Regions from separate parts of the Shewanella sp. SP2S2-6 genome, predicted to be linked through region 3. Evidence: predicted binding sites of a transcription regulator. Region 3 holds the regulator's gene; each other region holds the start of a gene.

Region 1 (3,286 bases), on a different contig from region 3:
ATGCCTATGTAGAGAACAACGCGATGATTTAATCAGAATAAAAGTTGTATATACCTTCAAAAATACAAAAAGCCCCGATAGCGTTGCTATCGAGGCTTTTATATTTTCTGTATCAATTACATAAAGCGAGCCGGTTGTATAGCGCTAGCCATTACAAGCTGTAGTACATTTCAAACTCAAGTGGGTGAGTTGTACGTGCTACACGCTCAGCTTCTGCTGTTTTCAGTACGATATAAGATTGGATGAAATCTTCACTGAACACGCCGCCTTTTGTCAGGAACTCATGGTCAGCTTGCAGATTTTCAAGGGCGTTTTCTAATGACGTTGCCACTTGTGGGATTTCAGCCGCTTCTTCTGGAGGCAGATCGTACAGATCTTTGTCCATCGCTTCACCTGGGTGGATCTTGTTTTGGATACCGTCAAGACCGGCCATCAGCAGCGCTGCGAAACCTAAGTATGGGTTGGCATGTGGATCTGGGAAACGCGCTTCGATACGACGGCCTTTAGGGCTTGGTACCACTGGAATACGGATTGATGCAGAGCGGTTACGTGCAGAGTAGGCCAACATAACAGGTGCTTCAAAGTGTGGCACTAAACGCTTGTAAGAGTTAGTGCTTGGGTTAGTGAAAGCGTTCAGCGCGCGAGCGTGCTTGATGATACCACCTATGTAGTACAGAGCCGTTTCACTTAAACCCGCGTATTTGTCGCCAGCGAACAAGTTAACACCGTCTTTCGCTAGAGATTGGTGAACGTGCATGCCGCTACCGTTGTCGCCAACGATGGGTTTAGGCATGAAAGTCGCCGTCTTACCGTAAGCGTGTGCCATGTTGTGCACTACGTACTTCAGAATTTGGATTTCATCCGCTTTTTTAGTTAACGTGTTGAAGCGAGTAGCGATTTCGTTTTGACCCGCAGTCGCCACTTCGTGGTGATGCGCTTCAACCACTTGACCCATTTCTTCAAGCACTAAACACATAGCGCTACGTAGGTCTTGTGATGAGTCAACCGGTGCAACTGGGAAGTAACCGCCTTTAGTGAATGGACGGTGACCTGTGTTGCCGCCTTCGTAGCTCGTGCCTGAGTTCCAAGCCGCTTCTTTAGCGTCGATCTTAACGAAACAACCTGACATGTCAGTACCGAAACGGACATCATCAAATAGGAAGAATTCTGGTTCTGGGCCAATCAAAACAGTATCAGCGATGCCAGTAGAGATTAGGTAAGCTTCTGCTTTTTTAGCAATTGAACGTGGGTCACGGTCATAGCCCGTCATAGTACCTGGTTCAAGAATGTCACAACGAATAAGCGCTGTGGTTTCTTCGGTGAAAGGATCCAGTACGAATGTCGTTGGATCTGGCATCAGTACCATGTCTGATTCGTTAATGCCCTTCCAACCTGCGATAGAAGAACCGTCAAACATTTTGCCGTCTTCGAAGAAATCAGCATCTACCTGATGAGAAGGAATAGATACGTGCTGCTCTTTACCTTTAGTGTCGGTAAAACGTAAATCAACGAACTTAACTTCTAATTCTTCAAGTTGCTTTAAAACTGATTCAACTGACATTCTCAAGCCTCCGGTAGGGTAAAGGGATGCCCCTTCTATAATCTTTTAACTCAAGTTATTTATCTTGAGCCAAACTTACGAGCGATAAAGCGATATCCATGCCAATAATTTAACTAGCTGATTAACATGGTTTAAAATCTTTTCTGCACTTAATTGGATTCGTGTGTGCACCACTATGGTGCTTTTAGCTGTGGCATTTTGGTGCATCAATCCATTTTGGTGCGCACTGAATTGATTCATGCAAACCTAGGCTGGGATCCAAAGTAATAACATGCACTGCTTATGTGGCAGTGAGATGGCAGTGACGCCTTGGCTCACATTAGTCGCATAAGGACAGCAGCACTGAATCTCGCACATCTTTTCAGCACAGAACTGGACTATTTCTCTGGGCTATTTCGCCGCCGCATAATTGTCATAAAACCACGCTAGTCTGTCCAACTATGCCACGCATTCTCAATCCAATAGTGGTTTATTATCATATTATTAGGAAAGAGTTCGTTCTCATGTGCGAAATGTCTTTGCTGTTCACAGACCAAGTGAATCAATGATGCGTAATAAAGGTATAGCGTGACAATGAAGTGAGTCTTAAAGACATTCAGTTTTCGCGGTCATAAACGCCAATATGAATGCCCAGTTCAATGTACGCTAGAATTTATTGCTGTTTCTCGGCGAGATGATTTCATCGCGGTGGCATCAATTTTAATTGATGTTTAAATCAGCAGAAATGGTTTGCGTCTAGAGTATGAAAAATAGCAAATTCAGCTGCTTAACTCGGATTTTTCCTACTAATATGGCAATTGAACAGTGCTTTAACTGTGGCGGTAGAGGATTTCACTCAATGGAATATTGGCTGGAATTACTCAAGGATCGGCGGATTGTTTTATAAGTGTTCAAAAATAATCCTGTGCGCCAAGGCCGCTCTGGAGTAGAATGGCACGCTTTTTATTGTGGCGGATCGAGCTAGATCGCCATAACGAATTACTGAAATATCCCTATTTTTGTTTGATGGTAAGAGGTTTATCCGTGCTAGAGAATTTACGTAACATCGCCATTATTGCACACGTTGACCATGGCAAAACGACCCTGGTAGACAAGTTGCTGTCACAGTCAGGCACCCTTGCAACCCGAGGAGAAGCCACTGAGCGGGTGATGGACTCCAACGATCTTGAAAAGGAACGTGGGATCACGATTCTGGCAAAGAATACTGCCATCAAGTGGAACGACTACCGTATTAACATCGTTGATACCCCAGGCCACGCCGATTTCGGTGGTGAGGTTGAGCGTGTTCTGTCTATGGTTGACTCAGTATTATTGCTGGTTGATGCCGTTGACGGTCCAATGCCACAAACTCGCTTCGTAACGAAGAAAGCGTTTGCTCAAGGCTTAAAGCCAATCGTTGTTATCAACAAGATTGACCGTCCAGGTGCACGCCCAGATTGGGTTATCGACCAAGTATTCGACCTGTTCGACAACTTAGGCGCAACCGACGAGCAGTTAGATTTCCCAATCGTTTACGCTTCTGCGTTAAACGGTTTTGCAACTTTAGATCCGGATGTAGCGAGCGATGATATGACGCCGCTGTTCCAAACTATCGTTGAAAAAGTATCTTTCCCAGATGCTGACGCCGAAGGTTCGTTCCAGATGCAAATTTCGCAAATCGACTACAACTCATACGTGGGTGTTATCGGTATCGGCCGCATCAAGCGTGGTAGCGTTAAAACTAAC
Region 2 (3,286 bases), on a different contig from region 3:
TCGCGTAAATTGACCGACAGCTGTGGCATTTAAACTCATAGTTCACTCCTTTATTCGTGCGATAAATGGTGTAGGTAAATAATGCTGCAAGGTAACAGTAATACTCGGCAACCGACTTATGCCTTCCCCCTTAAACTAATTGAGCTTCAACCATTGCGATGATCCATAAAAAAAGCAGAGCCTAAGCTCTGCTTTACTATCCCTCGTTCCACGCTAGGCATCAAGTTGAATCACCATTCATTCGCCAGTTTACTTAGCCAGCATTTTTAACCGTAACAAACTCTGGGTAGGCATCGATACCGCAATCAGACGCATCCATACCATTGTATTCTTCTTCCTCTGTCACACGGATCCCCATGGTTTTCTTAATCACATACCAGACCACAAAGGATGAACAGAATACCCAAGTAAAGATGAAGGCTGCACCGGTCAACTGCCCAGTAATAGTCGCATCAGCGTTGGATAATGGCACACACATTAACCCAAGAAAACCCGCCACGCCGTGTACTGAAATCGCGCCCACTGGATCATCGATCTTAATGCGATCTAAGCCTACAATAGAGAACACCACTAAACCACCAGCAACCACACCAATCACGCCCGCCATTAACAGTGAAGGTGATAGCGGATCTGCCGTAATCGCCACTAAGCCCGCTAGGATCCCGTTGAGGATCATAGTTAAATCCGCTTTACCCCAAATCATCTTACACACGATAAGCGCAGAGATAGCACCAAATGCAGCCGCAGTATTAGTATTTACGAACACTTTTGCCACTGAGCTCGCATTCGCCGCATCCGACACCATTAATTGCGAGCCACCGTTGAAGCCAAACCAGCCCATCCACAGAATAAACATACCTAAGGTTGCCATCGGCAAATTAGAGCCTGGGATAGGATTCACTTGACCGTTAGGGCCATATTTACCCTTACGTGCACCAAGCAATAATACCCCCGCAATCGCTGCAGTCGCACCAGTCATGTGCACAATACCGCTACCGGCAAAGTCCACAAAGCCCAGTTTTGCGATAAAACCTTGGCCCCAAGTCCAATACCCTTCCACTGGATAGATAACTGCAGTCATTACCACAGAGAAGAATAGGAAAGCCCATAACTTCATCCGTTCCGCCACAGCGCCAGAGACAATTGACATCGCCGTTGCCACAAACACCACTTGGAAGAAAAAGTCAGATTCTAATGCATGGCTCGCATCCGATGATTGAGAACCGATTAAGGTACCAATCGATGGTAGCCAGCCTCCTTCAGTGTTATCGACATACATAATGTTGTAGCCAACCAATAGGTACATCACACAGGCAATCGCGTACAAAACCACGTTCTTAGTTAAAATTTCAGTGGTGTTTTTAGAGCGAACTAAGCCCGCTTCTAACATGGCAAATCCCGCTGCCATCCACATTACCAAAGCACCTGAGATCAAAAAGTAAAAGGTATCGAGTGCAAAGCGTAGTTCAGTGACTGTGCCACCTAGTTTTGTTAATTCTTCCATTATCAGCCCCTTATAGCGCTTCTGTATCGAGTTCACCCGTACGGATACGGATAGCATGTTCTAAGTCGACGACGAAGATCTTACCGTCGCCAATTTTCCCCGTATGAGCCGCCGTGGTGATGGCCTCAATCAACATGTCGAGATTTTCAGCCTTAGTGGCAATTTCTAGTTTTACTTTTGGCAAAAAATCCACCTGATACTCGGCGCCACGATACAGCTCTGTGTGCCCTTTTTGACGGCCAAAACCTTTAACTTCGGTCACCGTCATGCCTTCAATACCTATTCCGGCGATAGCTTCACGGACATCATCCAACTTAAATGGCTTGATGATAGCGCTGACTAGTTTCATCCTGACCTCCAAAAAAACGCGATTGTTATTAATTTGTATCAAAGGTAATTCAATCATTAGGCCAACAATTTAACTTACTGATTATTTTAAACTTTAACTAAACAAGGTTATTTTTAAAGGTTAAAAATGCACCATGATCGAGCACAAACAAGTGCAACGCACTCTTTTAGTGAGCAGTTTAAGTGCAACAGCTATTCGACCTTAGGCCTATTGGTAACAAGGTTAAATTGGGGTCTACTGGGGAAGCGTAAATCGAGATGAAATCTGAGCATCACAGCACAAGCTCTTAGACAAAAGCGAAGATCATCACTAAGACAATCATCAAGCGCAGAAGGAAGGCCCGATGTTAAAACCCGAAGAATGTGTTCTCGTTATCGTCGATGTGCAGGGAAAACTTGCACAAATCATGGATAACAGTGACAAGCTGCACCAACAACTACAGACCTTAATCCAAGGTGCACAATTATTTGAAATACCTATACTATGGTTAGAACAGCTACCCGATAAGCTCGGAGCAACCAGTCCTGAGCTTCAAACCTTGCTAGAGAAAACCGGCTCCCCCATTGCCAAGCAACATTTTAGCGGCTGGCACTGTGAAGAGTTTGCGCAGGCACTCACTAAGACGGATCGCAAACACGTCATACTGGCGGGCATTGAGACCCATGTGTGTGTTTATCAAACCTGTTGTGACCTTATAGAACAGCAATATTTGGTGCATCTCGTCGCAGACGGCGTTTCGTCACGCAGTGCCGAGAATAAACAACTGGGTATTCAGATGATGACGACCAGAGGCGCCTTATTAACTAACGTGGAATCGCTATTATTTGAATTACAACATCAAGCCCAAGGCGAGCGCTTTAGGGCATTATTAAAACTGATAAAATAGCAATTCACTCCTTGGCTCTAATGAAGTAAACAGCCCTTGGTTCAGGCATGACGTTGACATTCAAAGCCCTCGCGGAGTCAGCGAGGGCTTTTGCTTACATGAGGGGTTAGCTCAGGTTAAAAACAAGTTGTTAAACACTATTTATAAGTGGCTTCGCGTTTTTTCGCTTCTTCATCCCACTTAGGTAACATGTCTTTCTTAAATGCTTCTTTCTCTGCATTCATTTTTTCCATGTCCATACCTAAAGCGGCTTGTGCCTTGGCTTTAGTAGAAATATCAGGGATCGCGATAGGATCTGTGATGCCTTTTTTCGCTAACAATTGCGCTAATTTAACCCGCGCATCTGCCGCTTTATCTACCGCTGTGCCTAGGATACGTAAGACTTCTTCAGGGGCATGCGCAGCAGCGCCGTGTGAAGCAATCGCATAGTCCCAACGCCATTGTGAATGACGGATATCGGTTAGAATAGGCTTCATTTCCGCTTCAGTTGCACCGGCTTTCCAAGCGGCTGCGGCTTCAAAGTGCGCTTTCACCAGTTGTGCTTCGG
Region 3 (3,286 bases):
TGACCAGTTTCATCCAGTGATTACCTGATAGAGTTCCGTTTCATCATGCGTCTTGCGTAATTGCTTTAATATTTGCTTGTCGCTCAGCTTTTCGGCCATGCAAGACAAGGTACTTAAGTGCTGCTGACATTGGTCTGCAGGCACCAGTAGTGCAAATAAAATATCAACAGGTTGCTTATCGATAGCATCGAATGCTATCGGCTCTTCACACTTAATGAGTATGGCAATGGGCTGATCTATATCGGCTAGTCGACCATGTGGAATGGCGATGCCGTTACCTATACCTGTGCTCCCCATCTTTTCGCGCGCCACTAGGCTTTCGAATATCTCTTGAGATGAGAGGGTCGGGTACTGGGCAGCGACTAAGTCGCTGATGAGTTCCAGTACCTTTTTCTTGCTGCCCGGAGTGGCGCAGGTAGTGCACTCCGGCCGCAGTATGGTACAAAGTTCCATTATTAGTGTTTTGTTAACTTCTCTTTGTGTTTAATAACCTGACGATCAAGCTTGTCAATCAGGGCGTCTATAGCGGCATACATGTCAGCATGCTCTGAAGTAGCAAAAACTTCACCACCGATAAGATTTATTCTCGCTTCGGCAATCTGTTGCATTTTCTCGACATTGAGCACAACGTGCACATTATTGATCTGTTCGAAATGGCGTTCAAGTTTTGAAAACTTTTCTTCTACATATGCGCGTAACGATTCGGTAATTTCGACATGGTGTCCACTCAGGTTTATTTGCATAGAAACGTCCTCCGATATCCACTGTAGGTTATAAACTTTTACGCTGATTAGAAGGCGGAATGAGCATAGCCTCTCGGTACTTCGCAATGGTTCTGCGGGCTACGTTGATCCCTTGTTCTGCCAGAAGTTGTGCCATCTTACTGTCGCTCAATGGTTTTTTCTGGTTTTCCGCTGCAACCAGTTTCTTAATGAAGGCTCTGATTGCTGTGGATGAGCACTCCCCACCATCGTCAGTACCGACGTGGCTAGAGAAGAAGTATTTTAGTTCAAAAAGTCCCTTAGGGGTATGCATGTATTTCTGGGTTGTCACCCGTGAGATGGTCGACTCATGCATTTCTACCGCTTCGGCAATATCGTTCAGCACCATAGGTTTCATGGCTTCTTCACCGTATTCAAAGAAACCTTGCTGATATTGGACGATACAGTTCGCCACCTTCAACAGGGTATCATTACGGCTCTCTAAACTCTTGATAAACCATTTAGCCTCTTGCAGATGACCACGAATAAATTGGCTATCGGCTTGGCTTTTAGTGCAGCGCGCCATCGAAGCATAATGTTGATTTACATTGATTTTTGGCATGCAGTCAGGATTAAGCTCAACCACCCAGCGGCCATTTTTCTTCGACACTGACACATCTGGGATGACGTATTCGTCATCGTTGGGCGTAATCAATAAACCTGGGCGAGGATTGAGGGTTTGGATAAGCGCGATGCCGTCTCTTAACTCATCCTCTTTTAATTTAGTCTTACGCATCAACAATCTAAAATCGCGGGCGGCGATCAGATCTAAATGATCTTTGATCAGCATGCGGGCGTTTTCTAGGTTGGGCGTGTCAGCGGCGAAATGCGATAGTTGGATCAACAGGCACTCGCTTAAATCGCGGGCGGCAACACCAATGGGATCAAAATGTTGAATGCGCTTGAGTACGGCTTCGACTTCGTCGAGCTCAACCTCAGAATTGCCCATGGCTTCGAGGATTTCGTCAGTGCTTTGGGTGAGATAGCCTTGATCGTCGATGGCATCAATAATGGCGGTGGCAATGGCTAAATCGGTTTCAGAAAACGGTGTGAGGTTTTTTTGCCATTCTAAGTGTTCATACAAGCCTTCACTGGTCTCACCTTGGAAGGGCATATCGTCTTCACGACTGCCGCCGGGGCCAGAATTAGGGGAGGCGGTGAACACTTCATCCCAGGTGGTGTCCATGGGGAGTTCGTCGGGCATGGATTCTTTGGTTAAGGACTCTGCCGTGTCTATGGTGGAGCTGTCTTTCTCTGGCGGCAGAGTGCTCGATTCACTGAAATCCGTATCGGAAAGCGTTTGGTTTACAGGGTCTTTAGTGGCGTCGAATTGATCCTCTTCCAGCTCGAGAAGGGGATTAGAATCTAAGGCTTGCTGGATCTCTTGCTGCAGTTCTAATGACGACAGTTGCAACAGACGAATGGCCTGTTGTAATTGTGGCGTCATGGTTAACTGTTGACCCAGTTTGAGCTGGAGTGACGCTTTCATGTTACCGCTGATCCCTACGTTATTATTGTTGGATGAGGTCGCTTGTTATCATCTTGAGTGGAGCCCAATGCTGGCACAAATTGCCTTCATTGGCTCCGCTTGATTAACTATAGCCTGAATTGTTCACCTAAGTACACAGCCCTAACTTGCTGATTGTCTAAGATCTCTGCAGGTGTTCCTTCGGCAATCAGGTTTCCGTGACTCACAATATAGGCATGTTCACACACATCTAATGTCTCGCGAACATTATGGTCGGTGATCAACACGCCAAGGCCACGACTTTTGAGCTGTTCGATAATCTTTTTAATGTCGATAACTGAAATCGGATCGACACCCGCAAAGGGTTCATCGAGCAAAATGAACTTAGGATTTGCCGCTAACGCCCGTGCAATTTCTACACGGCGACGTTCGCCACCCGACAATGACATACCTTGGCTGTCACGGATGTGGGTGATGTGGAATTCTTCGAGCAGATGCTCGAGTTGTTCTTCCCTTTGCTCTTTCTTCAATTCTTTGCGCGTTTGCAGTACGGCCATGATGTTGTCATGGACGGTCAGCTTACGGAAGATACTGGCTTCCTGCGGTAAGTAACCTATGCCTTTGCGGGCGCGCAGGTGCATAGGATCTGCGGTTAAATCATCATCGTCGATAAAGATGTGGCCTTTATCGCTTTTAACCAGACCGACGACCATGTAAAAGGTGGTGGTTTTACCCGCACCGTTTGGGCCGAGTAGTCCAACAACTTGACCTGTCTTTACCGTTAGACTGACGTCTTTAACCACTTGGCGACTCTTATAACTCTTCGCCAGATTTTGTGCTCTTAGGGTGATTTGGGTCATTTAGAGTCCTGCTTTTTCACAGGTTTATCCGCTGGCGCGTCTGGTTTGGCATCATCTTGATAGTTTTCTGGCTGAATAATAGTGATCACGCGATCGTCACCATTACCTGTGCTCTCAGCAATCAATTTTTGCTGGATGATGTTATAGCGGATCACATTACCCGTCACTTGGCTACCTGCTTGATCTAACGAAGCTTG

Evidence for each region. Region 3 encodes sigma-54, which starts transcription at its own class of promoters, with help from an activator protein. Its sites were predicted from a motif close to GTTGGCACGNNNNTNGNNT; they were not measured.
Region 1: the regulator sigma-54 is predicted to act here: its motif matches at 1,649-1,667, upstream of glnA (glutamate--ammonia ligase).
Region 2: the regulator sigma-54 is predicted to act here: its motif matches at 1,901-1,919, upstream of Q4Q57_RS06170 (P-II family nitrogen regulator).

The regions. Positions count from the first base shown of each region.
Region 1 covers NZ_JAUOEQ010000007.1:64,934-68,219, forward strand. The annotation lists gene glnA (glutamate--ammonia ligase) at 152-1,561, opposite strand; gene typA (translational GTPase TypA) at 2,585-3,286, shown strand, end outside.
Region 2 covers NZ_JAUOEQ010000005.1:151,530-154,815, reverse strand. The annotation lists gene Q4Q57_RS06180 (hypothetical protein) at 1-39, opposite strand, end outside; gene Q4Q57_RS06175 (ammonium transporter) at 254-1,504, opposite strand; gene Q4Q57_RS06170 (P-II family nitrogen regulator) at 1,515-1,853, opposite strand; gene Q4Q57_RS06165 (hydrolase) at 2,197-2,739, shown strand; gene nrfA (ammonia-forming nitrite reductase cytochrome c552 subunit) at 2,877-3,286, opposite strand, start outside.
Region 3 covers NZ_JAUOEQ010000022.1:5,967-9,252, forward strand. The annotation lists gene rapZ (RNase adapter RapZ) at 1-13, opposite strand, end outside; gene ptsN (PTS IIA-like nitrogen regulatory protein PtsN) at 10-453, opposite strand; gene hpf (ribosome hibernation promoting factor) at 456-743, opposite strand; gene Q4Q57_RS14665 (RNA polymerase factor sigma-54) at 772-2,250, opposite strand; gene lptB (LPS export ABC transporter ATP-binding protein) at 2,358-3,089, opposite strand; gene lptA (lipopolysaccharide transport periplasmic protein LptA) at 3,086-3,286, opposite strand, start outside.